Regions from separate parts of the Paenibacillus sp. 2TAF8 genome, predicted to be linked through region 2. Evidence: a T-box and tRNA genes for the amino acid it is inferred to sense, from the RefSeq annotation. Region 2 holds a T-box; the other regions hold tRNA genes.

Region 1 (10,391 bases), on a different contig from region 2:
AACATCGCCATCGAAGCGACCTTGAGTTGTATCATATTTGAGCAAATGAGCCAGCATTTTAGCGTCAGTCAAGTCGTTGATTGCTACAACTTCAATGCCCTCTACATTTTGAATACGGCGGAATGCCAAGCGTCCAATACGTCCAAAACCGTTAATACCTACTTTAATCATGAGTAAGTTCCTCCCAAGTTTTGATTAATTTTATGAAACTATATATTCAAGACAGACGGTGAAGTCCGTCAAGACAACAAGAGTTGTGTTGAAAATTAAACCATTTCATCTCTGGTAACGATGTTATTCCATTTCTGCAACGATGACTTCGGCCGCAGCCTCATCAATAATCAGAATATCTTCCTGCCCGAACCGCAGCACGGAATGAATGGCAGCTGCCTTGCTTTTGCCGCCCGCAATACCAATGACAACATCGGTGCGTTCAATATCCTGAAGCCGCATACCCAGTGTAAGCATGGTATGTACCACCTCACCCTGACCATTGAAGTAATACCCGAAAGACTCCGATACAGCCCCTTGCTCCTGAAGTTCGTCGATGATCTCCGGTGCAAGCTTGCGTCTCTTCGCCATCTCCACAGCATCACCAATGCCATGGATAACGATGCGTGATTGCCTGATCAGCTGTAAAATCTCCTGAACACCCGGGTCCTGGATCAGCGATTCATAGGCATGGTCACTAAGCAAATCCGGTACATGCAGGAGTTTGTATTGAGCCCCTGTCCGTTTTGCCATCGTGGATGCAATCGTATTTGCCTGAATTTCCAGGCTCTCTCCCAACCCGCCGCGTGCCGGTACAAACCAGACACCCTTCATTGAAGTTGGTGGTGTGAGTTGTTCTGCGACTTCGGCCGTTGTTGATCCGCCTGTTACAGCGACAACGTCGTTGTCATTCATGATACTGCTGAGAGCTTTCGCTCCAGCTCTTCCAAGTTCCCTTTTGGCGTAAGGAGATACATCCGAATCACCAGGAACCACAACTACTTTTTGCAGACCGTAGGCTTGCTTGATTCGCTCTTCCAGTTCGGATAATCCAAACAGCTCTTTCGCGACAGGTTCTAATTGCTGCAGCAAATTGTACCCCGCCTCACTGATCTTCATCCCTGCACTGTCAATTTCGATAAGTCCCTGAGCCTTTAACAGATCGGTCTCAGCTCTCAGAACCCGCTCGGTCATCTGCATGGAATTGGCTAACGTTCTCCGTCCAATCACATCCGATAACATGATCTGGTGCAGAATCGTATAGCGTTTCTTCAAGACATCCATGAGATCGGGCAGAAGCTGCTTTTGCACTTCCAAGATCGTTCGCATGCTTTCCACTCCCGCAAGCTTCATGTTCCAAGCTTTCTTCATGGCCTTAAAATGTCCCGGGTTAACTTTTTAGGTCCCACGTTTATTCTACCTAAAACTGACGCGAGATGCAAGTGTTTCGATTGCTTATTTCGAAAGGGTAGCAGGCGTTTGTACGCGCCAATTTTCACAACCCTCACACGTTAACATGAGGAACAACAGCTATCACACCATATATAGAAGAAATGCATAGAGAGCATCTATATGTTGCTGTGTTCAATTTTTATATGGCATGTCCAAAACCTCTTATAGCATGTACTGAAATACAAGCTTTATCCACTCTTCTTCATCATGATCATTTCCGAAACAATTCAAACCATCTGCGAAATAGCTCTGCCCATGTATGGAAGACAACGTGAGTCCTTTCGTCATAAGGAAAACCGCACCATTTGCATCCAAAGCAACTGCTTGCAATTCACCAGTGCATAAGCTATAATCATTATTGCTGTCACATATTTAGAGCGCTACATAAATTGGTAGTACGTGATTATGCGCCCGTGGTCCAATGGATATGACGTAGGCCTCCGAAGCCTGAGATCCAAGTTCGATTCTTGGCGGGCGCGCCACTTAATTTTTAACAGCTCATAATGCATTTAACCAACGAAACCGAAAAGGTTTCTTTTTTTTCAAAGTTAGTTTGACTTTCTTTGACTTTTTGTTTGAGATTGTTTATGATGTGGTTAATACGGTAACAGTTTAAATATAAACACCCATTTAACATTTACATTTCCGAGGAGGTTTTTCACGTGAGTTATATTCCAATGGTCGTTGAACAGAGCAACCGGGGTGAGCGCGCCTATGATATTTATTCCAGATTGCTGAAGGATCGTATCATTTTCCTTGGCAGCGACGTGAATGACGTTGTAGCGAATGCCATCATGGCACAGATGTTATTCCTGGCAGCGGAAGATCCGGAGAAAGACATTCACCTATACATCAACAGCCCAGGCGGATCCATTACAGCGGGTATGGCAATCTACGATACCATGCAATTCATCAAACCGGATGTATCTACGATCTGCGTAGGTATGGCCGCTTCTATGGGAGCATTTTTGCTGAATGCCGGTGCAAAAGGCAAACGTTTTGCTTTGCCAAACAGTGAAATTATGATTCACCAACCTCTTGGTGGTGCACAAGGTCAAGCGTCGGACATCGAAATCCGCGCACGTCGCATTCTGAAAATGCGTGATACCTTGAACCGCATCATCTCCGAGCGCACAGGTCAACCTCTGGAGCGTATCGAAAAAGATACAGATCGTGACTACTTCATGAGTGCTGCTGAAGCAGCCGATTACGGTATCATCGATAAAGTAATCCAAAACGTAGGCTCCCAAGGCATCTAAGCTTTAGCTGCCTAGAGACAACGAAAATAAGCGCAGTGCGGGCATCACCTGAATATAGGTGAGCACGCCCTGCGTTTTTTGATTACAAACAGGCAACACACCCGTTAACCGGGTGTGTTGCCTGAACAACAAAAAGCCTCCGTCATCTTTGCTTTGACGGAGGCTTCTTGTTTATTATTTTTCACGAAAGAACGATATAAGTGCTCTTGACTTTAAATTAAATTAATTCAAGGATTTCATTTAACCTAAGACAAACTTATTTCTCAGACGTTACGTTGCTGAACGGTGCGGTGCTCTTAGGCAGAATTTCCTTATACGTGAATTTGATTTCAGGGAAACCTTCCGCATACGCTGTGTACTCATACAACTGGAAGAATACAACCGCACCCGCTCGCGTCACGTAGAAATCCTGGTCTTTGTTCAGGCCTTTGTAGCCGCTCAGGTATCCCGTGTTCGCTTTCAATTGCTCGCCAACCTTTTTGCTGATTGTTTCACGCATGGATTTGTTGTTTGCAAGCACATCATCCAGTGTCAACTCTTTTCCTGATTCGAGTGCAAACGTATGACCGGTGCGATATGTCATGCCATGTGCTCCTGCGTAGTCCTCATAACGTTGAGTGATCAGACCCAGTACGCCGTTCTCATTGTAAGTCACCACATAAGAAGCTTCGAATGCATACGGACGTTTTGCCGTTGCTCCGCCGAATTCAGACGTTTGTTTTTTGAAAGCAGCAACAGCCTTGTCCACTTCATCTTTGAGCACTTTGTTGATCGCTGTTTCCGCTTCTTTGCTCGCTAGTCCGCTCACTTGCGGATACTGCACATCCACCTCAGCGTTTTTAACGGTTACATTCGCCTTTGTCGATTTCACCTTTACGTTATTTTGTTTTACCTTGCTCAGAGTTAGTGTTTTGGTTTTGGCATCCCAGCTACCCTGTACACCCAAATAATCTCTCATTGCAGAGAACGGAATGTACAAACGACCCTGGATCAACTTTGCTTCAACCTGAGGATAAAAACCGTTAATATACACGTTTGGCTGTCCATCCATCAAACTAACAGTCATCGCATTGCTCGCTGCTGTTACGGTATACGACTTCGTTTTAGCATCATATTTCAATGTGCCGCCCGCTACATCCTTGACCGCTGTCAGCGATACCCATGTAGATCCTCCTTGGAGCAACCCTTTTTGCATCAGTGTTTTGCCGCCTGATTTCAACGTTACCTCAGTTGTTGCAGTTACTTTAGAAGATACAGATGCCGCTTGAACCGACTGGTCAACCCACGCTGTGCTGCCCCCCATAATTACACCTGCCGCCAATAGTGCACTCGTCCACTTTTTCCATGTTTTCATCTATAAAACTCCTCTCTAATATTCCATCAGGTCGTTTATTGCGTATGTAAATATAATAAGAATACATAGGCCATACGCTTGCCTCTTTATTATAATTAACCCTTTTTCGGAAAGGTTTACAGCTCCAGTTACAATGTTGATGAAAATCGTACGATATTAATCGCAGAAAATGAACGTTTTGTCACGAACAATGCTACAAAAACGACATGATTCGACTATTTCTTAGACAGGTAACACAAGTACTTTCTGACCCTCGCTTCCTCAAAGCCAGCATGTGCAACAAAAAAGCACGGCCCCGAAGGACAGTGCTTTTGTCATTATTTTAAATTCTTAATATTTAATATTTTATCCCGCGATGTGCAAAATTGTCTATTTCATCTCGTAGGTAATATTAAGAACTGTGCTTACTTTCACCTGACCTGCTTCAATCTGTGTACCTGCATCCGATTCATTCTTCGCCTGGGACATGAGTGACTCTGTTGCATAGAACACAGGAACGTTAGCATCCGGCTGGCTTACCGAAAGAACAGTACCCAGCTGACGTTTAACTGCTTTAGCGATCGCCTCTGCTTTCACATCGGCATTGGCTACTGCCTTAGCAATCACTTCGGATTCGTATTTCTCCGGATTCTCTACCGTAAAGCGTACATTTTCAATATTATTGGCCCCCGCTTGGGATGCGGCATCCAACAGTTCACCAATCTTGTCCATATCCCGATATGTTACTGTCAACGTGTGATGTGCTGTGTAACCTTTAATTTTCTGTCCATCTTTTTCACTATACGTGTAGTTTGGTTGCACGTAGAATTGACTTGTTTGAATATCATCTGCACTAATCTTCCATGTGTTTTTCAGCAGATTAGTGACTTTTTGAATTTTAGCTGCATTTGCCTTTTGTGCCGACGCCGCAGTCTCCGCTGTACTGTTCACTCCAATCGACAGATAAGCGATATCCGGCTTCACCTGAATTTCGCCTTTACCTACCACATTAATTACATTTTGCTGTACGCCTTGAACCTCAGCAGCATAGGCATAGTTTCCTGGAGCAACATATGCTGTTCCTCCAACCAGCAGCGAACTTGCGACCAGCACTGCACCAAACGGTTTCATCCATTGTTTACCCATTACGAACAACCTCCTCATATGTTAACTTCTCAAACTTGAAGCGATTTGATACCTTAACAGACGGGACAAATTCCATAATGTTGCACTTGACGGTGCCGATTATATACAATTTAATATGAAACGCAAAAAAGCCCCTTGCGGGACTTCTTCATTGTTCACTGGTGTTAAATCTTATTGATTCTCCAGCTCTTCCTTGCTTACCAGACTAACTAAAGCGTTTACAGCCTGATCGGCATCCGCGCCCTCTGCACTGATCTGGATTTCTGTACCTGTGCTAATGGCAAGGCTCATAATTCCCATGATACTTTTAGCGTTTACTTTTTTATCGTCCTTTTCGACGAACACTTCAGATGAGTACTTATTCGCTTCCTGAACGAACAGTGCCGCAGGTCTGGCATGGAGACCCGTTTTCAAACGGACAACTACCGGGTGCTTTGTCATAGAAACTTACCCCCCTATTATGAAATCTGGACATTAAATACACAATTATATTTATACAACATTATACCATTAACCCGTGCTGGACACTAGAAGAAAAAACACGGCTCGCTAACATAGGCAGAAAGCCGAGAGTTAATCATCTTCTTCACACGTACGAGTAACCTACAATGACCTAAAAAGGTCATAACAAAACTTAAACTTAAATAATTTATCTCAACCTTCAACTATACTTCAACTATAACGTTCGGCACGCACTTTCTCAGCCAGTTCATCAATTTTCCGAAGGCGATGGTTCACACCTGATTTACTCACGGTGCCCTTCAGCAACTCGCCAACTTCTTTGAGATTGATATCTGGGTGAGCAAGCCTTACCTCGGCCACTTCACGCAGCTTATCCGGAAGAGATTCCAAGCCCACTTCCTTTTGCAGTAAACGGATATTATCGATTTGTCTGACGGCCGCTCCAATCGTTTTGTTCAGATTAGCTGTCTCGCAATTGACGATCCGATTCACCGAGTTACGCATGTCCCGCATGATTCGCACATCTTCAAACTTGAACAAGGCCTGATGAGCACCAATGATGCTAAGCAATTCAATGATTTTCTCACCTTCCTTAATGTATAGGATGAATCCTTTTTTCCTTTCTATACACCGGGCATTGAGATGAAATTCATTCGCCAGATCTACCAGTGCCTGACAATGCTCTTCATACATGGAGGCGATCTCCAGATGGTACGAAGAGCCCTCTGGATTATTCACTGATCCGCCTGCCAAAAACGCACCTCGAAGATATGCCCGCTTGCAACAGTTCTTCTCCAGAAGTTCGGCGTTAATGCCAGGAGTAAACAGGAATCCTTCCGAGACGATGTGCAGTTCCTTTAAAATCTCCTGAACCATAGTCGGAACACGAACAATGTACACATTGTTCTTTTTCAGCCGCATTTTTTTGCGAACCAACAATTCCGTATGCACTTGAAAATGCTTTTTAAGCAGAGAGTATGCCCTTCTTGCGATCGCAGCATTCTCTGTCGAAATATCCAAGATGACTTTTTTATTCGATAACTGTACCGAACCCAGCATACGGATGAGGGCTGAAAGTTCCGCCTGTTCGCAGCACGCTTCGCTTTCAATCATCGTTAATTCTTTTTTGGTCTGTGCTGCAAATGACATGGGACTTCACCTCTTCCGTAACATCCAATTTTGAACCAATTGATAAATATGATGACTTAGCTTATCAGCATCATGACGCAGATAGGTTTTGAACAGAACAAGGGTGTCGGCGACAACCTGATATCCTGAACTTTTCAGCACATTCATATCGAGAACAACCGGCTTTGCTCCTTTTTCCGCATACTTATTTTGCACTTGCAGCGGAATATCACCATTATTAACAATCACATAGTCAAAGAGCTGATGACCAATATGCTCATGAACGGCTTTAAGATGATCGCTCACCGTATAATTATCGGTTTCTCCTGGCTGTGTCATCACGTTACAGATAAACATCTTTACTGCATCGGTTTCGACAACCGCCTCTGCCAGTTTGGGCACAAGCAGGTTAGGAAGGATACTTGTATAAAGACTGCCTGGGCCGATCAGAATTGCATCCGCCTGACGTATGGCTTCCACAGCCTCTGGCAACGGCTCCACGTGATCCGGTTCAAGGAAAACACGTTTAATGCGTCCGCCTGCCTCCGGAATTTTGGACTCGCCCGTAATAATCGATCCATCCTCCATCTCGGCATGTAACACAACAGCCTGACCCGCTGCTGGAAGCACCTGACCCCTAACGGCAAACACGCGGCTAAGCTCCCGCACAGCGGTCACAAAGTCGCCTGATATATCCGTCATTGCAGCCAATATCAAATTACCCAGGCTGTGGCCTGCAAGCCCCGCACCTGTGTTGAAACGATATTTTAACATATCCGAAAGCAGTGGTTCAACATCTGCTAGCGCGGTAAGCACGTTACGAATGTCGCCAGGAGGCGGCATTTGCAGCTCACTACGCAGGATGCCTGAACTTCCACCATCATCGGCAACCGTAACGATGGCCGTGATATCCATCGGCTTCTCTTTTAAACCGCGTAACATCACAGATAATCCGGTTCCGCCGCCCATAACAACGATTCTCGGACGTTCTCTCCGTGGTCCGGCCTCTTTCATCCCTTCACCCTCTTCAATGACGGTCCCGGTCAGCGTCGCGATGGCTTACGGTAACAGCTTCAGTCTCACTGCTTCCGAGCATTTTGCCCAAATATTCCGATATTGCTACCGAACGATGCTTGCCTCCGGTACAGCCGATTCCAATAATAACCTGGCTTTTGCCTTCCTTCCGGTATTGCGGAATCAGAAAATGCAGCATATCCAGTAGCTTGGTCAGAAACGCTTGCGTTTCCGGCCATTTCATAACATATTCGTACACTTCACTATTTTGTCCTGTATTCGGCCGCAAATGATCAATATAATGCGGATTCGGCAAAAAACGAACATCGAATACGAGATCCGCATCAATCGGAATACCGTATTTAAATCCGAAGGACGTTATATTCACGGATAACATCTGGCTCTCCAAGTGAGAGAACCGTGAGATGATGCGCTCCTTCAATTGAGCAGGCTTCATTGTGCTGGTATTCAGCACCTGAGTTGCCGAATTTTTGAGTTCTTCCAGCATCTTGCGCTCCAGCTTGATGCCGTCCAGCGGCATGCCTTCCGGAGCAAGCGGATGTCTACGTCTACTCTCTTTATAGCGCTGAACCAACACAGAATCTGTCGCATCCAAAAATAAAATCTCACAGTGGATCGTAAAATGATCCTTGATATAATTCAAAGACTCGGATAATGCCGTAAAGAATTCACGTCCCCGCAGATCGATGACCAGCGCTACTTTACCGATCTTACCATTGGACTGTTCGATCAGTTCTGCGAATTTGGGAATTAAAACAGGCGGTAAATTATCTACACAGAAAAACCCCAGATCCTCCAGGCTCTGCACAGCTATCGTTTTACCCGCTCCGGACATGCCGGTAATGATAATGAGCGTGGCGCCTGTGCCTGGTGAGCCTTCACCGTCAAGCATAAATGTCCCCTCCTTATCATATTGCTGTCGGATTATCGTGTTACGAGTTTACTACGAACGCAAGAGGAGACCTGCCGCACCTACGATACCTGCATCATTACCCAGCGTTGCTTCCAAAATCTGAACTCCCTGTTGTAGCGGTTCCGGTGTCAATTGAGCAAACACGGTGCGAATCTCATCAAACAGGAAGTCTCCCGCCTTGGATACACCACCGCCAACAATGAACAATTCCGGATTCAGTACAGCGGCTACGGTTGCCATGGATTTGCCCAAATAATACGCTGCACGGTTTACAATCCGCAACGCCACTTCGTCGCCCGCTTTGGCCGCATCAAATACTTCCTTGGCAGCAATTTTGTCTACCAAAGCAAGGGAAGTATGGTCACCACGCTCTACAGCATCCTTTGCCATACGGATGATGCCCGTTGCAGATGATACTGTCTCAACACATCCCATTTTACCACAGCCACACTTGATCGCTTCCAGATCAGGCACCACGCTGATATGGCCCAGTTCCCCTGCCATACCCGAGAAACCTTGATAAATTTTACCATTCAGGATAAGGCCACCACCAACGCCTGTACCGAGTGTGAAGCACACACAATTGTCTACACCCTTGCCTGCGCCAGCCCAAGCTTCACCGAGAGCAGCAACGTTTGCATCGTTATCTATTTTGACAGGCTTGCCCAGACGTTCTTCCAGAACCGAACGAATGGCTACATTCCGAAATCCGATGTTAGGAGCATGAACAATAATCCCCTCGCGTACATTTGTGAAACCGGCAACTCCTGCACCGACACCTTCAAGCTGTTCCCAGCTGTATGGTGATTCGGCTACGATATGACGGACATACTTCTCGATGTTGGCGATAACCGTGTCAACGCCCTGGTCCACTTCAGTCGGCCCTTCATACGTATGCATAAGCTGACCTTGATCATCACATATACCGACCTTGATTGCTGTTCCGCCGAGATCGACCCCAACGTAGATTTTCTCAGACATGCTGCAAGCCACCTTTATCTATCTAAAATAGTTTAAGTCCTACGTACCAACTATAATTGAAGGATACGCCGGGGTCAAGACGAGAAGACCTCACGCGCAACATGCTTTGGCAAGGTTGTGAACGTCATCACACACCATATTTGAATACGCATACACCCTCCTCTTAATCTATTAAAACGCTATGCTCCCTGCTTCCCTATTAGAAAGGGAAGCCTCAACTCATGATATTTCAGCATCACTCGTTCCATTCGTAAAAAATGACAATTGTCATCTGATATTCATGACAATGATTACTAAACCCTTCACGTTCCCACAGTTAAGATGAATGTATAACATTCGATCAGAAGAAGGACGTGACCATACATGAACTCCCACAATAACGTGATACAACTGGATAATGTCAGTAAACAGTTCGGAAAGAAACAGGCTGTCCGCCAGGTTTCACTCCAGATCGCACAAGGTTCGATTACAGCTATTCTCGGACCTAACGGTGCAGGCAAAACAACCACGATCAAAATGATGCTCGGTCTAACCAGCCCTTCTTCAGGCGAGATTAAGATACTTGGATTGCCTCCAGGTCACAAGCAGGTGCAACAACGAATCGGTGTCATGATGCAGGATGTCAGTGTCATGGATTTCCTCACCGTACGTGAGATCATTCGCATGGTACATAGCTATTATCCGTCACCGC
Region 2 (10,391 bases):
TAGTTTGGATTTATTCACTACATTTAATTCCATCCTTTCAGTGTATACCCCATATACATGACTGTTTCTCGGGCAAGGAATGGAATTTGAGTGCTCCAGCTCTGATAGGCAGTTGTTTGTGTCGGTGATGGGACGGCATCCATACCAAGTTCAGTTGCCATTTTCATCGACCGTTTCATGTGCAGAGGATCGCTAACAATGGTGTAGGTCCGATATCCTTCCCTTCTACCTACTTCCAGCGAATATACCAAATTCTCTTGTGTAATTACCGATTTCATCTCCACCTGGATGTGCTCTGGTCTTACGCCATGGGCAAGAGCATACTTGCGCCCAACCCAGGCTTCCGTTGGAACACCTTCAAGACTGGAACCTCCTGTAAAAATGAGATTACGCACCGTACCGGCCTTGTACAGCCGTATCGCTTGTTCGATTCGTTCACGGAATACCGGTGAAGGATTCTCCCCTTGTACCGCTGCCCCCAACACAATTGCTGCATCGGATAACCTAAGTGAGTTTGTATTCATCTCCGAAAGAATGCCTCCGGCTGTGACACCTGCCCAAATGAATAGGGCTACGAGTAAGAATGAGATAAACAGAAATACCCGGCGTTTCGCTCGATGTTTGGGTCTGCGTTGGACTGAATGACTGGTGCTCATGCTTCCTCATCTAGTCTCTGTTCCTCGAAACTTGCAGCATGCATTCGTTCCAAAGCAGCCCATGCTGCCGCCGACTCATCATTTAATCCCAATGCTGCGATCCAAGCAGTTATATATTGCTGGAGTGTCATCTCCAGTTCTTGTGCACGTTCTTTGAAATCATTCAATTCCTTAATCATACGAGTTCGCCCTTCCGGACTGAACGTTTCATGAATACGTTCCTTGAAATAATGATGCACGATCCGATTTCGCTGCTGCCATAATTCATTTAATTGGTTCGTTTCTTCTTCTGAAAACGTAAAATGGTGGCGTGCCTCATGAATAAGCTGACCGAGTGAACTGCTCATTTTTCGCTCGTATAACTCCTCCAGCTCTTCCTCGGACACGACTTTGCCCTGTGACATTTTAGTTAACAAAATAAGATTAACCAGTTGCTGTTCCAGCGCCTGTCCATAATATACGGCCAAACCGTAATAGGCAAACAGTTCCTTGGAGTGTTCGCTGTCCAGCATGAAATCATTCTGGAAATCCGTGTTATGCATGTGCGAGCGCTCCTTTCCATCCGTGCATCTTGGCTGTTTATTCTGCCTCTATCGTAACCAAACTGCAAACAACATTCAAGTTGCCGGAAAAGGAAGCGTCTAACTTCGGATTATCCTACGCTGTGTCCAGCTAAAATGAATCCGTGGCAATAACACAAGGGCATCGCTCACATCCGCTCAGGAGCCTGCACACCTAGTAAAGACAAGTTGAAAGCCAGACGGTTAGCAGTGTGCTTTGCCAGCTTCACTCGAAAAGCTTTGATGGCAGCCGGAGCGTCCGCAATTCGTTCGGCGTGATAGAATCGGTTAAAGGCTTGAGCAACATCAATCGTATATTTGGCTATGACCGAAGGTTCGTTGCGAAGCACTGCTCTCTCCAGATAAGACGGATAGTCACCAAGTAATTTTAACAGTGCCCATGACGTATCGCCGACAACGGTTACTGATTGGTTATTCATACTCTCCGCAGCAGAATCGTTCATGTCCAGAACCGTTCCCTGTTCCTCTCGTGACACATTGGCAGCTTTGGCAAGCACACTTTGAATCCGAGCATAGGTATATTGCACATAAGGGCCAGTCTCTCCTTCGAAACTCACCGCATCCTCCAGTGAAAAATCGATGTCATTCATCCGATTGTTTCGCAGATCACCGAATACAATAGCCCCGACGCCAACAGCTTCGGCTACTTGTTCAGCTTGCTCCAGATTCGGATTTTTTTCCTGAATAATTTGCAAGGCACGAGCGACGGCTTCATCCAGTACTTCCTGCAGAAATATAACCTTACCCCGACGTGTGGACATTTTCCGTCCCTCGAATCGCATCAAACCAAAAGGAATGTGCTCACAATTCGCTGCCCAGCCATAACCCATCTTTGACAATACGGTAAACACCTGACTGAAGTGAAGCTTTTGCTCCCCGCCAACAACGTACAACAATCGATCTGCCTTCATCACATCATGCCGATAGAGCGCTGTTGCCAAATCCCGGGTTGGATAGATCGTCGTTCCGTCTTTTTTAATAATCAGACATGGCGGCATATTCTCTTCGTCCAACCTTACCACAAGAGCACCATCACTCTCTTCCAGTAGCCCTTTGGCTTGAAGATCCTCAACAACGGGACTCATCTTGTCATTATAAAAACTCTCACCCAGCGTATGGTCAAAATCAACATTCAGGCGTTCATACATCCGGTTGAACTCCTGCATACTCACTTTTACGAAAAATGCCCATAACCGCTTTGCTTCCTCATCCCCTTGCTCCAACTTGCGGAACCAGTCCCGCGCTTCAATCTCCAAAGACGGATCGTGCTCTGCTTCATCATGGAAACGAACATACAATTCTAGGGAATTACGTATCGGATCTGCTTGCAATGCTTCTTCATTTCCCCACCGTGTATATGCTGCGATTTGCTTGCCAAACTGAGTTCCCCAATCGCCCAGATGATTCACACTTATCGAGGTATAACCTGCTTCGTTATAAAGACGACACAATGCTGCACCAATAACGGTCGAACGCAAATGTCCAATACCAAAAGGTTTAGCGATGTTAGGTGAAGACATATCAATCACAACACGTGCCCCTTGCCCGAGTTGCAGTTTACCAAATGTTTCGMTAGCTATCTCTTTAAGTAATTGGGGTGCCAGCGCATATCGATCAAAGCGAATATTCACATAAGGCCCCGCAGCTGTGGCATCCGTTCCAGTGGCCTGCAATCCAGTTGCAATCTCACTGGCAATAATGGCGGGTGCTTTCCTTAGCGACTTGGCTAGTGTATAACAAGGAAATGCGGCATCTCCCATCTCCTCCTGCGGTGGAACTTCCAATAGTCTGCACACTTCTTCCTGTGTGAGTCCAGTCAAAGGGGCAATCTGAGCTGCAGCCAGTTTCATTAACACTTCAAACACTCCTTTTCTTAATTAGATGGCTAAAATAAACGCAAAAAAGCTCTCGTCTCTTCAAACAAGAGACGAGAGCTGTGTTTACAGTTCCCGCGGTACCACTCTAAGTGAACAGTTAACTAACATGCATCAGTTGCATATCAGATATAACCGATCCGCTCGGTGCAAGTAACGGTTGCGGCCGGATTACCCTCAAATCCATTAAATGTACTCTTGGTTAGAGCTACCTTGCATGGCTTCGGATAACCATCTCACGGGTGCGCTTCACACAGATCATCACATACCGGCTTACACCTCACCCGGCTCGCTGTCATGGCCTGAATCTGGGTTACTCTCCCGATCACAGATATTGCTGTTTCGATCATTTCAGATCATTATACATATCCTTGTATGGAATGGCAACCCTGATATTTCCTCTGATGATACAAATCAATTAAGCAACCACCGCCATTAAACGGCAAGCTTCTGCACATCTGCGGCAAGCTTCTGCGCAGTCTTGACAATGATCATGCCCATGTTTTCCACATTCCGCTGCACAGGCTTCACATGCCTTCACACACAGTTCACAGATTTCACTGATAAATTCACTTCCACGTGTCATTGCTTGTGCAGCAAATGCACAAATATCAGCACATTCCCGATTCAGACGAATACAGTCACGCAGCATGGCCAGATCATATTCTTTCAGGCTCGATATGTAACATACGTTGCAAGCATTCATGCATTCCAGGCAAGCATCGATACATTGTTGGTATTGTTGTTGTGTCATTTAAAGTTACCTCCCAGACAAAGTTTGCTATGCTTCTTAATACCCATCTGGGAGGAACTTTGAACCATTAGCCTAGTCTTGTTCTACCGCTTCCAATTCCAGTAATTGTTTACGAATGGTAGTTTGATCAAAATGCTCACCGATAAATACAGCTACATTGGGCACATCACCTTGTGGTGTAATCTTCATGTAATCCGATTCACGATAGGCATATTGAAACCAGAACCGGCTTGCCGTATCACTAAACGATAGGATTCCTTTCGCGCGGTATATGTCACGCGGCAAAGCAGCCACAAACTGTTCAAACGCTTCGCTGTTCACGGGTTCACTGAAATAATGCGTATAAACCATAACATGTTCATGTGATGTGTGAGGTTTGGATACGTGTTCATGATGATTGTCTGAATCGTCATGATGATGGTCATGGTCATGATTGCATCCATGTGTACGGCATGCATCTGTATGTACATGAGACTCTGCTGCATCAACTACTGCACCTGACTGCTGAATGTGAACGTCAGTACCGCTATGAAGTAAATGTTCCATTTGCACTTCGCATTTGACCGTAGGAATTACCGGTGCAAAACCATTCCATTTGTTCAAAAGCTGTTCCAAATCCTGTAGCTGCTCTGCTTGAACACGATCGGTTTTATTTAAAAGCAACACCGAGGCACAGCGAATCTGTTCTTGCATCAGTTTGAAGGTTTTACCCTTTTGCTCCTGATACAGGCCAGACAGATGGGCAGCATCCACTACAGTGATCAGACTTTTTAGCTCCAAACGCATATATAACGAAGTTTCCGTTACAGCATCCAAAATCTCCATCGGATTTGCTGCACCGGTCGCCTCGATTACGATGACATCAGGCGACTCTTCCTGAACAAGATCTGCAAGCTGAAGTCCAAGATCCCCCCGTACGGTACAGCAGATGCATCCGCCCAACATTTCTGTCATGGGCACTTCCTCATCCACGATCTGACCATCCAGATTCACTTCACCAAGTTCATTCATCACGACCGCTGGACGAAGATTCTGTTGCTTCCAATATTCAATAAGTTTCACAAGCAATGTCGTTTTGCCACTGCCCAAAAAACCGGACAAAATATATACAGGAATGGTTTTTCCTTGTTCATTGTAGTTATTCATCATCTACACACCTCTCTGCCAATCACTATCCTAGTCTGACTCTATTAGCGAGTGTACACTATCCTTCAATTGTTGTGCAATAAAACTTCATTGCCGGATTTACATGAATGGTCTATGCTATGAGGACATGTTGATTCAAGGAGGATTTGCAATGACCAATTCGGTTGAGCAGCACCGTCAAGAAGCTCCGCAAACCGTGGCCTGTATGATTGTTACTGTCTCAGACACACGCACCAAAGAAACGGATACAAGCGGTCAGCTCATGCACGAGTTATTGCACCAAGCTGGCTATCAGGTGGTGGAGTATGTGATTACTCCAGACGAGACAGAACGCATTCAAAGCATTCTGCAAGATGCCGTTGTTCGGGATGATATCGAAGCTGTGCTGCTAAGTGGAGGCACAGGCATCGCTCTCAGGGATACTACGTATGAAGCCGTCTCTTCCCTGCTGGATAAAGAACTGCCTGGTTTTGGTGAAATATTCCGTTACCTCAGTTATACCGAGGATATCGGTTCAGCAGCCATTCTAAGCCGAGCGGTTGCCGGAACCATCGGACGTACAGCTGTATTTTCGATGCCAGGCTCTCGCGGAGCAGTTAAACTAGCCATGGAACGCATTATTTTACCTGAGCTACGCCATGTTATGCGTGAAATATATAAACCCGTCTGATCATTCAGACGGGTTTATATATTTCACCTTTATTTTGCTCACACAAGACTTATAGTTGGAATTAACTAGCTTAACTTTAGTTAACTTAATTTTATTTTCATTTCATGTCATTGGACAGGATGTCATTCTCTCTTATTTGATGAAGCACACCCTGGAATACCTGCATAACATCCTGCTCATATACATCCTTCTCTCCACCAGAAGCCGTATAGACAAATGATACATGTCCTTTACTGCGAATGGTCGTTCTGCCCAGTGCATTTTCCAGAACTGCATTCTCTTTGCGCTCGCCATACATCTCTTCCATTCGTGCAGCCCTGATGTTCGCATCACGATAGATGTGCACTTTGACGATATGCCTTGCACTACCATTTAATAAGTACATATAAGACATGCCGCCATCACCTTCATCCTCGAACATATTATTCATCAGCTTTATGTGTTTGGCAGCAAAACCTTCTGTTAGTTTTTTGGCTAACCTACCGTTCAACCCGTGACCTTGCTGTTTTGCCCTGAAATTGCCTTCCGTTGTTGCTTCACGTGTGTAAACTTTTCTTTCTTGCTCAATCGATGAAGACATACAAGCTTCCAAAGATACCACACTTAGAAGCAGCACGCTACTTACCATAACAATGCGTTTTACTTTCCGACCCGCCGGATTCCAATTTTTCCCATTAAGCAACATGTCTAACCTTCCTTTCTATGAGCCACAGCAGGGTGACTCTCTCAGGTAGAATTAGCATGTCTAAGCGATAAACATTTTATTCCAAACATTATTCAGACAGAATACGTACAACGGTGCGTCCGACTGCACCACCCTGTAATATTTTTTCTAACGTATGGGGCAGCTGCTCTAGTGTATTCTCCTGAATACCCAGTGTGAGTGCTCGCTCCGGTTTCCATTCCCCGCCCAGCTTTCTCCAGATGTGTTCTCGACGTTCCATGGGACAATATACCGAATCAATCCCAATCAGCTGGATACCACGCAAAATAAATGGATATACCGTCGATTCAAAACTATTGCCTCCAGTTAACCCTGACACGGCAACTGCTCCGCCATATTGTACCTGCTTCAACCGCTGGCCCAGTGCCGGCCCCGCTGTTGGATCAACAATTCCTGCCCATTGCTGTTTAGCCATGGTTCCCTTGATCGGAGCGTCCGCTTGTTCACGCGAAATCACTTCGGCGGCTCCCAAGCTGCGTAGCAGTGCCTCTTCCTGCTGCTTTTTCCCGGTGCTCGCTGTCACTTCAAAGCCAAGCTTGGCAAGGATGGCAATCGCCATACTGCCAACGCCTCCAGTGGCACCCGTAACTAGAATTTTACCCATTTCGGGGGTCACACCGGCGTTTAATAATGCGTCCACTGAAAGCGCAGCTGTGAATCCCGCTGTACCAATTGCCATCGCTTCCTTTTCGCTTAGTCCTTGCGGCAAAGGTACCAGCCACTCACTCCGCAAACGAGCATACTCACTATATCCCCCATAATGAGAAACGCCGGATTCGAATCCAGTGCTGATTACCCGATCCCCAGGTGCGAAGCGCCCACTCACCGATTCCTCCACCGTTCCAGCCAAATCAATACCAGGCACCATCGGATAATTCCGAACTACGCCTCCGCTCTCTTTTGAAGCAAGTCCATCTTTATAATTCACACTGGAATAGTGTACTTGTACTGTCACATCACCGTTCGGAAGGTCTTCCTTTTTCAGTTGTTCTATACCAGCAGTTACTCCCTTTTGATCATCCTTGCGTATTACATAAGCTTGAAACTGTTCTTTCATCGGTATCATCTCCTTATTTTCGTTCCGTGAGCAGATATAATAATGGTCCTGCGATCGGCAGTAATCCTGCCCATGCCCAGTAAGTTGTCCGCCCGTTCACTCTGGCATCCCTGGAGATTGCCATCGTGGACAGCAAAGTTAGTACACCAAAGTCGATTGTCATGATATGTACAAACGAGGATTGATTGAACGCTTCTGCTAAACGTTCTGGGTTTCCCTGTATCATTGCATAACATGCCGATCCTAATGTTAAGATTAGCAAGATCAGATGGGTCAGCTTATGCGATGCCACTCGCGAAATGCCAGATTTCGGACGTTCAGCAGATGGCCAATGATCAGATGATACTCCTTTTTGAAAAGGAGAACTCAGTGCATAGTACGGCAATAATGCAAATGCACCCAGCCCAAAAGAAAACAAGACGAACGGCCATGCAGGTACACGCCGATCCTCACGTACTCTTATTGATTTTCGTAGTAAAATGCAGGCATACACTGCCGGGAAAATACCCAGCCACGAAAACACCGTAAGCAGCCAAGGCTCCTCGCTTTGGAATGTAAGCAATTCTTTAAATATAGGATCATTCCCAGGGGAATTTCCCGGCGCCATAAATAAAGCGTAAGCTATAAATGCAACCCACAGTAGTCCAAGCACATATTTCATCAGGCAACCCTCCTCTACCTTTCATCCCCTGTCGACATGAGTTTGAAACAGAACCATTTTCACGCCTCGCTTCTTGTTCCAAAAGGCATTTTCTTCTGTCGAAGCTACTCTAAGAACATGGCGGGATTTGACGTTTCCTGCGCTTTCCCGAGAAATAATTTTGTTTACCTTACTTAGAGCAATGCTTGGCGCTGGAGATGCAATGGATGCTCTACAAGAGTCACTTTACGAGAGTCACTTCACTAGTATAGCTTATCAAGTGAGTGTACATCTTCCTCCGGTATACTTCTATGAAGCTGCACACATGTTAGCTGGGATCATCATCCATGTTTCATCATATCAAAAAGGCATAAGCCGGTATTTCTACCACTTATGCCTCCTTCATTCTCGCATATTGTTTACGAAATGTTACTCTTCCGTCGATTTTACATGCTCCGCTATCAGCTTCTGCTTCATATTCCAAGCCGCGGGGCTGATATTCACACGGTAAATCTCTGGATTCAGCTTCCGCTGGTATTCAGGCCAGAAGAGGTTCAACTGCTCCTTGTGGTACGCACGTATTTCATCCAGGGTAGGCAGATCATACACCTTACGTCCATTTACAAAAATCGGCTCCAGCATATTCACTGCCTCATAGCGAGTCACCGTCTTTTTCAGATAAGGATGTAGCGGGTTGAACAGCTTGAGCGGCCCTCCCTGAAGCGGTTGCTCCTCATCCGGATAGCAGATGTAGTCCGCAATGGCTTTACCATGTTTCGGATCAATGATCCGAAACACTTCTTTTTTACCCGGTGTAGACACTTTCTCGGGATTGGCAGATATTTTAAGCGTTGGCAACATTTCTCCGTTCACTTCACGCTCTACCAGTTTGTAAACACCGCCCAGAGAAGGCTGATCTGACGCCGTAATTAACTGTGTACCGACACCCCATGTGTCGATCCGTGCACCTTGAGCTTTCAAGTTAAAAATCGTATTTTCATCAAGATCATTCGAAGCTACGATTTTCACATAATGCAGTCCAGCTTCATCCAACATCTGACGTGCCTGGATGGAAAGATAGGCAAGATCGCCGCTATCGAGGCGAATGGCATTCATCTTTTTGCCTTGACTCTCCAGCCATTTGGCCGTTTTGATCGCATGAGGAACGCCGCTATTCAGCGTATCAAACGTATCCACCAGCAGTGTCACCTGATCTGGCAGCACTCTTGCGTAGGCATCAAACGCCTCCTGCTCCGTCATAAAGCTCTGCACCCAGGAATGTGCATGTGTGCCGGCTGTCGGAATGCCAAACTGTTCACCAGCCAGCATATTGGATGTGGCATGGAAACCGGCGACATACGAAGCACGAGCACCCCAAATTGCAGCATCTGCTTCTTGTGCACGACGTGTTCCGAACTCAAGCAGTGTATCCTGCTGCGCCACCTGTTTAATACGAGAAGCCTTCGTTGCAATCAGTGTTTGATAATTCATGAAGTTAAGTATCGCTGTTTCCACCAACTGCGTTTCCAGAATACAGCCTTCTACCCGAATGAGCGGTTCGTCAGGAAAAACAATTGCACCCTCCTTCATGGAATGAATCGTTCCCTGAAAAGAGAACTGAAGCAATTCTTCCAGAAAGACCGGATCATAATTCTCTGGTTGTTTGGATAAAAACTTGATATCTTCCATGGTGAAACGGAGCTGGCTAATATAATTCACAATGCGCTCCAATCCGGCAAATACGGCATAACCGTTGCCAAAAGGAAGCTTACGGAAGTAGGCTTCAAATACTGCCTTCCGTTTGTGTGTACCATTCACCCAGTGCGCATACATCATGTTGATCTGATATTTATCCGTATGTAAAGCCAGGCTTGTTGTCTGCATTTGTCTCATCCTCTCTGACTTCCGCTCGCTTCTCAGATCCATACCTGAAAAACGGGCTTAAAGCTGATTCACCGCAATACTTCGTGACGAATCAGGCCAAAATCGTTTCACTTGCCTTAAGCACCTGTGCACCCATGCTGGAACGGAAATGTCCAAGCGCCCAATCATGGCCTGCGGGGTTAAAGCTTGCAACAGCATCCTCATAGATCGTAATATGGAATCCTTTGTTATACGCGTCCACAGCGGTATGCAATACACATATATCTGTACATACGCCGATCAGTGCGATATCTGTTATACCTCGTTCACGCAGCTTCAGTTCCAGGTCTGTGCCGCAGAATGCGCTATATCTGGTTTTATCCATCCACCGAATTTCGTTTGCACGTTTCTCCATCACCTCAGCCA
Region 3 (10,391 bases), on a different contig from region 2:
TAAAATTTAACAGAGCTTAGTTTGAAAAATAAACCACCAGGAGAGCGGATCTCGTTCCCTCCCTGTAAGCAAGCAACAAAAAATGGCCTCTTCCTGAACATTGCACAGGGGAGGCCATTTCTCATATCTCACTGTCGCCCTAGTCACCGGCTTAACGCCGGGACGAGCGAAGGCTTCACTTTTCCGGAAGCACAATCTGATTAGACTTCTTTACAGGAGACCTTCCCCTGATGATCGTTTACGGAACAGGAGTGTTATACTAGCTATATAAAACTTATATGCAATAAAATAGAAGGTGCGAGATCAACATATATTCGAACCGTAGCCTAAATTTGATCTACATAAGCAACTTTGTAGTATTTACTTTAAGTAAATTGGAGGAGGAATCATGAAACTCGTCATTGAGAAGTTAAAAGACACCGACTTTGAGAACTTATATAAATTTGAAATTGAAAACAGAACTTTTTTCGAGGAAATGATACCATCTCGAGGAGATGATTATTACAGACCAGAGGTTTTCAGAGTAAAAAGTGAACTGCTGCTTGATGAGCAAGCTAAAGGGCTCTCATATTTTTATTTAATAAAAGATGAAGATCGTTCTATTCTTGGAAGAATAAATTTAGTGGATATCAACTTTTCAAATAGAATAGGATTTCTCGGTTATAGAGTAGGAAAAATCCACACCGGGAAAGGTATCGCGAAACAAGCATTAAAATTATTACTCCAAACAATCATTGATTTAGATATAAAAGAGGTTCATGCCAAAACGACCACCCACAATATAGCATCTCAAAAAGTTCTAATGCAAAATGGGTTCAAGCATACAGTGACTAGTGATGAAGAATTTGAAATGAATGGACAAAAGCTGCAATTCACCAATTATATATGGATAAATAAACATCATCCCTCCCTGTAAGCAAACAATAAGAAATGGCCTCTCACTGTACACTGCACAGGGGAGACCATTTCTCATATCTCGCTGCCGCCCTGGTCACCGGCTTAACGCCGGGACGAGCGAGGGTTTTACTTTTTCAGACAACATGCTCTTACCGCGTTCACTTCACCTTCACCGTAATGGTATTGGTGTTTGTCACTCCGGCAGCGTTAACCAGCTCGGCACGGTACGTATACGTACCAGATGCTTTGCCTTTTACTGCGGTTACAGCAAATTGAGGCAGAGGCGTTGTAGCTTTGAGTGACTGTGTATCAATCAACTCATCATTCTCGTAAAGACGATACTCGGTCGCATTCGTTCCCCACCACAAGTTCATCATCACCTTGTAGTTGCCGTCCACATCCCAGTTATCATGGGAGAGCACCGCTTTGCCAGGCAGTGCATCGGTCACCCGTACAGTCAGCGTCTGACTGCGCGTAATGCCCTTGTCATTGGCCAGCTCGGCAACATAAGTGTAGGTGCCATTGGTTTTGCCTTTAATTTTCGTTTGAGCAAACTGTGCCCAAGGTGCGTTATAGGTCAATTTTTGCGAATCAACCAATACGCCATCCTCATACAGCTTATAGCTCGTTGCATTTTCACCCCACCACATGTTCATGGACACCGTGTAGTCGCCCCCTAACAGACCGTTCACAAAGCCGTTATTGTGGGACAACGTAGGTGTTCCAGGTGCTTTCGTAGCTGGTGTTTCAGGTTCAGTCTGCACAGATTCCACTGTAATGGTAGTGCTCGCCGTACCAGCAAGACCTTGTTCGTCTTTTACCGTAGTCTCAACAGTATACGTACCACCTTCGACACCCTCCAATGCATATCGGAAGCTGGCGTCTGCCTGAACATTAAACGTGCCTTCTTTCAACGTGGAGCCATCTTCCTTTTTCACCACGTAGGTAGCTTCCAGCGCTTTCGTCGGATCAAGGGTAATGCTCCACCCTTTAGCCAGTGCAGGTGCAGCGCGGAAATACAGATCATCCACCGTACCGTTAATCACGACCGCATCCTCTGCTTTGAACTCTAGTGATTCTGGAGCAGTTACTGCCGGAGCTGTCTTTTTAACCAAAAACGGAGGTGTATCTTTTTTATAAGTCTTGCCGTCCGCACCAATCGAAGTGATATCCACTGTATACAATCCGTCCGGAATTTCAGTGACTTCTTCCGTAGTGTAATCCGAATACTGGCCATCCCAAGCCAGCGTGTATTTTGTATTTGCATTAAAATTATAATAATTCCCAAAGATCGAGCCGATGTAACCATCTTGATAATGACCGCCCTCAGGATCAAGGCCGTTATAAATTTCAATCAGTGCAAATGTCATTGGATTATAGAACTCCATTGAAACGTTCAACGTGTCCAGTGAACCGTCTGCCTTCAACGGATAGTAAAACGGATTTTTGGCAGTCCCTTTGACCGTTTCAATATACTTCACTCCGCTGGATGTCACGTTAAAGTGTGCCACATAGGGTACCGTAAACGAATTTGTTCCATTCGTAATTTCAATGTAACCTTGTGCCTCAGTTAGTGCAGTAACACCACGAGGAACAGTAATGGTCACAGCAAGATCTTCCTCCCCGTTCAAGGTGAATGAAGTTTTATCAACGGCAACAGATACCCCCGGCACTGCACGAGTCGGATTCACATTTACCGTATACTCGCCGTTACTTCCGTTCAAGGCCTGAACCTTGATCGTTTTGGTTACTGTTTTTTCATCCGTACTCATAAAGTTGCCATAGTTGATACTTCCCGTGATGTTTTCTTTTTCAACTACGGAACCGCTCTCCGTATACTGGGTCACATCCATAACTTTGACAAAAGCGGCAGGATCAATGGATTTCACCGCTTGAATGCGGCCTGCACCCTGATCAAACACGTCATATTTGACTGTATCCATGATTTTGGCATTATTCATCAGAGCAACCTTGACATCAAAAGCAGTCCAGTCCGGGTGCTTTTCAAGAAGAAGTGCAGCGAGACCCGCTACGTGCGGTGCTGCCATGCTTGTTCCACTTTTGCGATCATACGCTTGCGCATAATCTGCTTCCGGTTCATCTTTGCCATAGGCAGGAATGGTCGACAAAATGCTGGCACCTGGTGCAACGACATCCGGTTTAATATCCAATGTCACCTTGGCAGGTCCGCGGGAACTGGAAGAACTCATCTCATCCCCAGGTGTCTGACTGCGTTCGAAATCACTGAAACTAATTTCAACTGCTTGACCCGCATCCAGTTCAGCTTTGATCACTTCGCCACCTTCCTTCGACATGCTGAGTGTCGGAATCAGGTCGAAGTTGTCACCAAGACTTACGCCAATCGGACCAGGAATATTGTTATACACAATAACTGCCACGGCTCCTGCTGCTTTGGCATTGGCAATTTTTTCAACAAAAGCAAGTTCTCCGCGTTGAATCAACGCGACTTTGCCCCCGAAATCCTTACCTTCGAAATCAGCAGGTTTACCCAGAGCTGCAAATTCAACATCATATCGATCTGTCAAAACTGCTTCAGGTTCAGCTGCAAGACTCCAGCCCATCACATCCAGACGGTACACGGATTCGGTCAATGACAGAGGCGTTTGTTCCTTATTCGTAGGTGATGCTGGTGCAGTTGGCTCTGTCACCTCTGACGTTGGAGCAGTAACTTCGTCCGTCATTACATTGTCAACATTCGCTTCTGGTGCTGTAGCCTGATCATTCTCAGGCTGTGCAGTTTGTTGTGACTTATCAGATGACGTTGCATCCGTTGTATCAGCATCAGTCGCATTGCCGCTATTCTGTGCAGGTGCAGCCTCTCCTGCTTCACTTTCAGGTGTAGTGGCTTCCGCCTCACCTTCTGGTGCGGTTACCGGTGTAGCGACCGGCTCCTGTGTTTCAGGAGCCTTCCCCAGTTCAGGAGTTTGCTCATTTTCTGGTACTGGCTGTTGCTCAGGCGCTGTTTTCTCGCCTTCTTCACCAATCCAGAAATGTGTGTTCACCGTAATGACCTGACTAGGACCTGTAGAGTTACCTACTGTAATCGCCATAGCGGATGCACCCGGTGAACCAAGAGTATAACGGCTAGGCCCACTGTTACCACTGGATACAACCGCAGCTACTCCAGACAGCATTGCATTATTCAACGCAACCGAAGTGACATAGTTTGGATCATTATTTTCGGCACCAAGCGACAGGTTGATGACATCCATTCCGTCCGCTACTGAGCGATCAATTCCGCCGAGTACCCAAGACGTCTGTCCATTGCCATAAGGCCCTAAAACACGGTACGCATAAATATCCGCTTCAGGAGCAATCCCGACAACCCCATAGTCTCCCGCTTCACGAGCAGCGACCGTACCTGAAACGTGTGTACCATGAGAAGTATAATAAGAGCTCCCTCTTTCATTAAGCTCAGGCTGACCTGATGCTTTCCATTCCTGATAGGTCGCTTCATATGGATCATCATCGTTATCTACAAAATCCCATCCGCCTTTATAAGCATCGCGCAGATTCGGGTGATTGTAGTCAATACCGGTATCAATAACGCCAACTTTCACACCTTTTCCTCTATACCCTAGATCCCATACTTCAGGAGCTCCGATAAAAGGCGCTGTATCTTTCATATGAGGATTAACCTCGCCTGTGTCAGGCGCAAGCGTCACTTCATAGTCAGGGTATACACTCACTACGCCTGGTATTTGAAGCAATTGTCCCAATTGATTCCCTTTTATTTCAAGGGATACACCATTAAGGGCATATGCATAATTGTCCAGTACTTCGTGTTTAATTTTTTTCTGAGTGAGGCTATGTACAAATGACTGTTGTTGGTCTTCAACTTGAGTCACAGCCTTGGTTTCCATCGAGGAGGTGAATGATCTTCCTGAGAGGGTTGATTCGCCTTGTGCTACAGCAACAGGTTTATTGGAAAGCTCAACAATTACCCGTGTGTTCTCTCCGCCAAGACCTTCCAGGCTTTTATCCAGAAAGGGATCTGCAGCAATTCGAGCTTCCCGACCGGCAAGCACCTCTCTCATTTGCTTTGCTTCGGTGCTGTTTAATGTGTTTTCAAGTTCAATTGCGGAATCCGCAGAAGCGGCTCCGGCCGCAGGCAGGATAAGGGAAAAAACCATTAGGACACTCATTAACATAGATATCAATCGTTTATTCAAGGCGATGCCCTCCTTCTTCGTGTATATGCCTCACCACATGGGATCTTGTTGCTAGAAGCACTGCAATACTCTCGACCATGTCACCGCCAATCTGCAAGATGTTTGACCCCTGGTAAATTATTCTACCAAAATATCACAAATTCCTTCTAAATACTTACATTATGATATAGAAATTACTTATATGGGTCTTTAGAACGATATGTATTCGCATTTGTATATTTTTGTCGTTTGGATATTTAAATTTTAAATATTCAGTTCAAAAACAAGGAAAAACCATGCTTTTCTGAACGAAAGAAAGGCATGGTTTTAAATGATTTGTATTAGAGGTTTCAAGATTCATTGGGATTAGCCTACCCCTTACTGGGGTGAAAATGGGGGGGGGGGAGAGATGTTGCCAATTAAGCTAATTAAAAGCAATAAATTCATATAACAATATTTTTCGGTTATTCACCTACTTAGCTTCGGGTTTAAACGCTTCAATTCGAATGCGCTTGTAATCAGCATAAATCGCATCATTTTTCCACAATTTTGGAGTCACGATCCGGCTGATCTCATGGCACCATTCCTCTACCTGCTCGGAGCTGAATCCCTGGAAATAGTCATCACCAAAATGAGCCAACCAGCCTATGATTCCCTCTTCCCCATCTGCTAGTTTGGTAGGACGGTCATAGTGATAGGCCTGTCGAACCATAAAGCCTCTGTTTTCCAAAAGAGTACTGTATTGTGCAATCGTCGGAAAATACCATGGATTACGCTCCGAAGCCTTGATTCCTGTATGCCGTTCCAGTACTTCCTCCACCGCATTCACAATGATCTGCACATTCCCTTTCCCGCCAAATTCGGCCACAAATCGCCCTCCTGGCTTCAAGGCAAGCCATACGCAGTCTACAACATTTTGTGGATTGCGCATCCAGTGCAACGCGGCGTTGGAAAAAACAGCATCATACTGGCGCTCTGTCTTAAACTGCTGGCCATCCGCTTCCCAAAACTCCAATCCAGGGAACTTTTTCCTCGCTTGATTGATCATATCAGAAGAGGCATCTATGCCTGCCACCTCTGCGCCTGATTGGGAAATCTCATGTGTTAAATCGCCAGTTCCACATCCAAGATCAAGAATGGATTCTCCTGCTTTCGGATGAAGCCAAGGGATGAGGCCTTTTCCATACTCCGATACAAAAGCCAGTTGATTGTCATACTCTTCGGCCTGCCACTGATTGATCGATTTCATCTGCTCCACCGTCGCTTTCACTGTTGATATCCTCATTGTGGCACAAATTCCTTTATTGATAAAATATATACAATCTATTTAACTTATAGGAAAAAACAATCAATCAACACTATCAACAGACCTAAAAGCCCGCTCGATGAAGGAGAACAATCTACATTTCATGGTTCGTACCCGTCAACAGGTAAGCAAAATAGATAGGATGTGTAAAGCAAGTATATAGGATGAGCTTACAAGAGGAAGAAGACTGCTCTGTAGTATATATTAAACGTAGGAATAGACAGCGTATCCTACCTCTTTTGTTGAACTAAATTTCTAACGATCACGAGAAGCCTTATTAGGTGAAGAAAAAGTTTTTTTCAATTCTAACGATCCTCAGAAACGCTATTCAGTTAAATAAACTCGAAAAAGCACAAAAAATGCCCTAAATCGAGAAAATAAGCTCTCTGATGATCGTTACAAGTTCAAAATGCCGAAAGTAGAGCAAATAGAGTCTCTGGTGATCGTTAGAATTATATTGGTACGGGGGCGAGGGCCCACCTCACTGTAAAATGGCTTACTCTCTCCCAAGAACAGCATTCTCCCTATAGGAGACTCATTCCCTGAACGCAAAAAAGCTTCCCGAAGGAAGCTTCTTGTTTGACGTCCCAGGAGGGATACTCTCCTTCCAGTCGAGACTGCGAAGTGAATGCTATCGATGTAGATGCTCCGACGAACCTTTGGGGGTTCTCATCCCCAGAACGCAAAGAATCTTCCCGAAGGAAGCTTCTTGTTTGACGTCCCAGGAGGGATTCGAACCCCCGACCGACGGCTTAGAAGGCCGTTGCTCTATCCTGCTGAGCTACTGAGACAAATATGTATAATAAAATTCGGCACGATCTCTATTATACTCCGATTTCTATTTTTAGCAATAGTTTTATTAAAAATTAATAATGAAGCCTAATAACAACCAGTACCGTATAAGTATGTATACTAAAGCAAAAAGCCGAATAAGGTAATCATATTGAGGTAATATTGAGTAACTATCGATCAGTACTAACGATAGTCCCTGCAGCCTTCAGAGAGAATAGCAGCACAGTACGCAACAGCATCTTTTTAACACTAGGCCTATATGGATCTATACATTTCTGTTGATGTAAATCCTATGCCTGCTACATTTCTGGACTTGTGTCAGTACTTACATATACCGTATCTTTACCTGTACTTATGTCTGTACTTATGTCTGCACGTGTACCTGTACCCATATGAAGTGCATAGTTATTCAGCAGCCCTCAAGCTGGGTAATTGGTTTGCATACATACCATGTGAAATTCCATCGAAGGAGAGAACATTTATGAGACAACTTTTATCGTCCCTATCCTATTTCAGCATTTTCTTCGCCCCGTTCCTGTTCCCCATTATTGTATGGATTGTGGCGAGGGATGAATACATCGCCGGACACGCAAAGCGTGCTCTTTTCTCCCATGTGTTCCCGTTTCTTGCAGCTATTCCGTTGCTATATTTTTTTGTGACCGCCCAAAGTTTGGGATCAGCGATCGGGTTCGTAGTTTTGTTCTTTGTCATTTATGGCCTGAGCTTTGTATACAATGTGGTGAAAGGAATTCAGGTTCTGCGTGAATATTACTGAATCACTGGATCACTCTAACCCACCTTAAACAAAATATGCGCTCACTTATCAACAAACCCGCCGTGATGCTACGGCGGGTTTATCCATCACTACTCTTGAATTCCCAATACGTCCCATTACTCTCTGTACTCGTGCTTCCTCTACTTCATTTCCTGTTTCTTGCAGTCCTCTAACCCTTCAATGTACGCTCTTCACTTTCAGATCTTTTTCTCTTTCCATTGCTGCTGATTGCAATAACACAATCACTTGTGCAAGTTGCGCTAGCTGCTTACCCCTGACCAATCAAATATCGCTGCAGTGTTGGGCCAAGCAAACCAAAGGCAAACAGATTGCTTTGAAACTGTGCTTTGTCCTCTTCTGCTGTGATGCCCTCACTATTTTCAAATGCTGTTTCTGTAGCATCTTCAAAAGCGGTATGCATATTGTTGTTATACCAGTCGATCGCGCCATCTGAGTGATTGCGCACAATGCGCACTACCTGCAGTTCATTGCCCGGCTGAGCCCTAGATACATATACAAGTAAAGACGGATCACCTGTATTACCCGGTTGTACCTCTACTTCAGCACAAGACATTCCATCCACTTCCGTTAATCTGCGTATTTTAGCATCCTGAATGGCATACATCGTTATCTTCTCCTTTTGTTCTGATCACTTTCACTTGCTTCATTCCAATCATCTAGCTTGCCTGTTCAAGTACTTTGTTCGATCTGATGCCTTGTCTCCGGTGTCCCTAATCGGTAAATTTCCCGATACACTTGCTGCAAAACGGCTTCATAAGCACGGTTCACATCATGTTCCGGCGTATCCGGCCAAGGAAATACCATTCCGGGAAAAGCTTCTTCTTCCTTTTCCTGCATAAGATAAAGCAATCCCAGTAAATGTTCGGCTTCCTGCGGTGTTGCCTGAATCACCCATTCATACGACGTTGTAGTTGAATCGGGTATGACGGAGCGACCCATGACAGACACGTAGTAGTTGATTCTGTCCATTGCATGTTCTCCCCTTCAGAGCCAGCTAAAGGCTGTTATCCCTAGATGTAGTTTCCGAAGAGGACAGACATTTTATGCCTGCATTCGGCATATATTTGTTACGACCTCTGACGAAAAAGACAACATTTGCTAGTTGCTTACGATTTTTAGCAGCATACGGATGAACGACTCGACCAAGAAAGGATGAACAAACCATGTGCGGTATAACCGGCTTCGTACAGTGGAATCGGGATTTGACACAGGAATCGGAGCTGCTCGTCCGAATGACGGATAGCTTGTCGAACCGCGGCCCCGACGCTTCAGGTACATGGATTTCCAACCCCTGTGCTTTTGGACATCGCCGCCTCAGCGTAATGGACCCAGAGAACGGGGCACAGCCCATGCATGCGTTACAGGGAGATACCTCCTATACCGTTGTGTATAACGGAGAACTATACAATGCACCCGAATTGAAAAAAGCGTTACTTCAGCGTGGGCATCATTTCCGTACCCAATGTGACACAGAAGTTCTACTTGCCTCGTATATCGAGTGGGGGCCTGTGTGTGTAGAAAAGTTTAACGGTATCTTTGCTTTTGCCATATGGGACAGCGGAAGAGAACAGGTTTTCATCGCTCGTGATCGCCTCGGCGTGAAACCTCTGTTCTACAGTAATACAAAGGATTGCCTCGTATTTGGTTCGGAACCCAAAGCATTGCTTCTGCATCCGGATGTGGAAGCTACAGTAGGACCGGAGGGACTCGCAGAAGTATTTATTGTAGGCCCTGCACGAACACCAGGACACGGCGTTTACTCTTCATTACATGAACTGAAGCCTGCCCACGCCATGATTTTTAGCCGTAATGGGATTAAAACCTATACCTATTGGAAACTCGAGTCCGTGAAACATGAACATAATCTGGAAGAGACAGCAGCTGAAGTACGTCGTCTGTTACAGGACACGTTAGAACGCCAGTTAGCCTCCGACGTTCCTGTATGCTCTCTTTTATCCGGCGGCCTTGACTCCAGCGCCTTGTCTGCTTTGGCTGTTGATTATTACAACCGGACGGGGCAAGGCCAAGTCAGTACGTATTCGGTTGATTATGTGGATAACGCTAAACATTTTCAGGCACATTCCTTCCAGCCCGGAGCCGATGGTCCATGGATTCAGCGAATGGTTGATGAGCTCAAAACCGATCACCACTGGATTGAGATTGAAAATGGAGAGCTTGTACACGCACTGACGCAGGCTATGCTGGTAAGAGATCTGCCGGGCATGGCAGATGTTGATTCTTCCTTGTATCTGTTCTGTAAAGAGATCAAAAAGGGAGCCACCGTCGCCATCTCTGGTGAAGCTGCTGATGAAGTATTTGGGGGTTATCCTTGGTTTCACCGGGATGAAATGCTGAACTCAGGTACATTCCCCTGGTCTGTAGCACCTGATATGCGGGCAGGACTGTTATCTCCAGACATTCGCGAGTG

Evidence for each region. The T-box of region 2 lies ahead of argS (arginine--tRNA ligase). A T-box ahead of a tRNA ligase gene usually reads a tRNA of that ligase, here a tRNA-Arg.
Region 1: it has a tRNA-Arg gene. The T-box ahead of argS (arginine--tRNA ligase) is inferred to sense a tRNA for this amino acid. The anticodon was not compared.
Region 3: it has a tRNA-Arg gene. The T-box ahead of argS (arginine--tRNA ligase) is inferred to sense a tRNA for this amino acid. The anticodon was not compared.

The regions. Positions count from the first base shown of each region.
Region 1 covers NZ_JBFRFN010000013.1:33,839-44,229, reverse strand. The annotation lists gene gap (type I glyceraldehyde-3-phosphate dehydrogenase) at 1-171, opposite strand, end outside; gene AB4Z30_RS19200 (sugar-binding transcriptional regulator) at 295-1,320, opposite strand; tRNA gene AB4Z30_RS19195 (tRNA-Arg) at 1,851-1,925, shown strand; gene clpP (ATP-dependent Clp endopeptidase proteolytic subunit ClpP) at 2,106-2,702, shown strand; gene AB4Z30_RS19185 (hypothetical protein) at 2,706-2,831, opposite strand; gene AB4Z30_RS19180 (stalk domain-containing protein) at 2,959-4,056, opposite strand; gene AB4Z30_RS19175 (SIMPL domain-containing protein) at 4,426-5,181, opposite strand; gene AB4Z30_RS19170 (HPr family phosphocarrier protein) at 5,353-5,622, opposite strand; gene whiA (DNA-binding protein WhiA) at 5,854-6,792, opposite strand; gene AB4Z30_RS19160 (gluconeogenesis factor YvcK family protein) at 6,799-7,785, opposite strand; gene rapZ (RNase adapter RapZ) at 7,799-8,698, opposite strand; gene AB4Z30_RS19150 (ROK family glucokinase) at 8,750-9,700, opposite strand; gene AB4Z30_RS19145 (ABC transporter ATP-binding protein) at 10,064-10,391, shown strand, end outside.
Region 2 covers NZ_JBFRFN010000031.1:43,015-53,405, forward strand. The annotation lists gene AB4Z30_RS27675 (YdcF family protein) at 24-656, opposite strand; gene AB4Z30_RS27680 (hypothetical protein) at 653-1,198, opposite strand; gene argS (arginine--tRNA ligase) at 1,366-3,093, opposite strand; T-box leader at 3,158-3,449, opposite strand; gene AB4Z30_RS27690 (four-helix bundle copper-binding protein) at 3,530-3,865, opposite strand; gene AB4Z30_RS27695 (CobW family GTP-binding protein) at 3,938-5,014, opposite strand; gene AB4Z30_RS27700 (MogA/MoaB family molybdenum cofactor biosynthesis protein) at 5,163-5,681, shown strand; gene AB4Z30_RS27705 (hypothetical protein) at 5,779-6,366, opposite strand; gene AB4Z30_RS27710 (oxidoreductase) at 6,455-7,462, opposite strand; gene AB4Z30_RS27715 (hypothetical protein) at 7,476-8,123, opposite strand; gene AB4Z30_RS27720 (nicotinate phosphoribosyltransferase) at 8,532-9,986, opposite strand; gene AB4Z30_RS27725 (cysteine hydrolase family protein) at 10,078-10,391, opposite strand, start outside.
Region 3 covers NZ_JBFRFN010000021.1:2,709-13,099, forward strand. The annotation lists gene AB4Z30_RS23760 (GNAT family N-acetyltransferase) at 389-916, shown strand; gene AB4Z30_RS23765 (S8 family serine peptidase) at 1,056-5,090, opposite strand; gene AB4Z30_RS23770 (class I SAM-dependent methyltransferase) at 5,542-6,354, opposite strand; tRNA gene AB4Z30_RS23775 (tRNA-Arg) at 7,093-7,166, opposite strand; gene AB4Z30_RS23780 (DUF4870 domain-containing protein) at 7,649-7,942, shown strand; gene AB4Z30_RS23785 (hypothetical protein) at 8,211-8,567, opposite strand; gene AB4Z30_RS23790 (hypothetical protein) at 8,633-8,932, opposite strand; gene asnB (asparagine synthase (glutamine-hydrolyzing)) at 9,127-10,391, shown strand, end outside.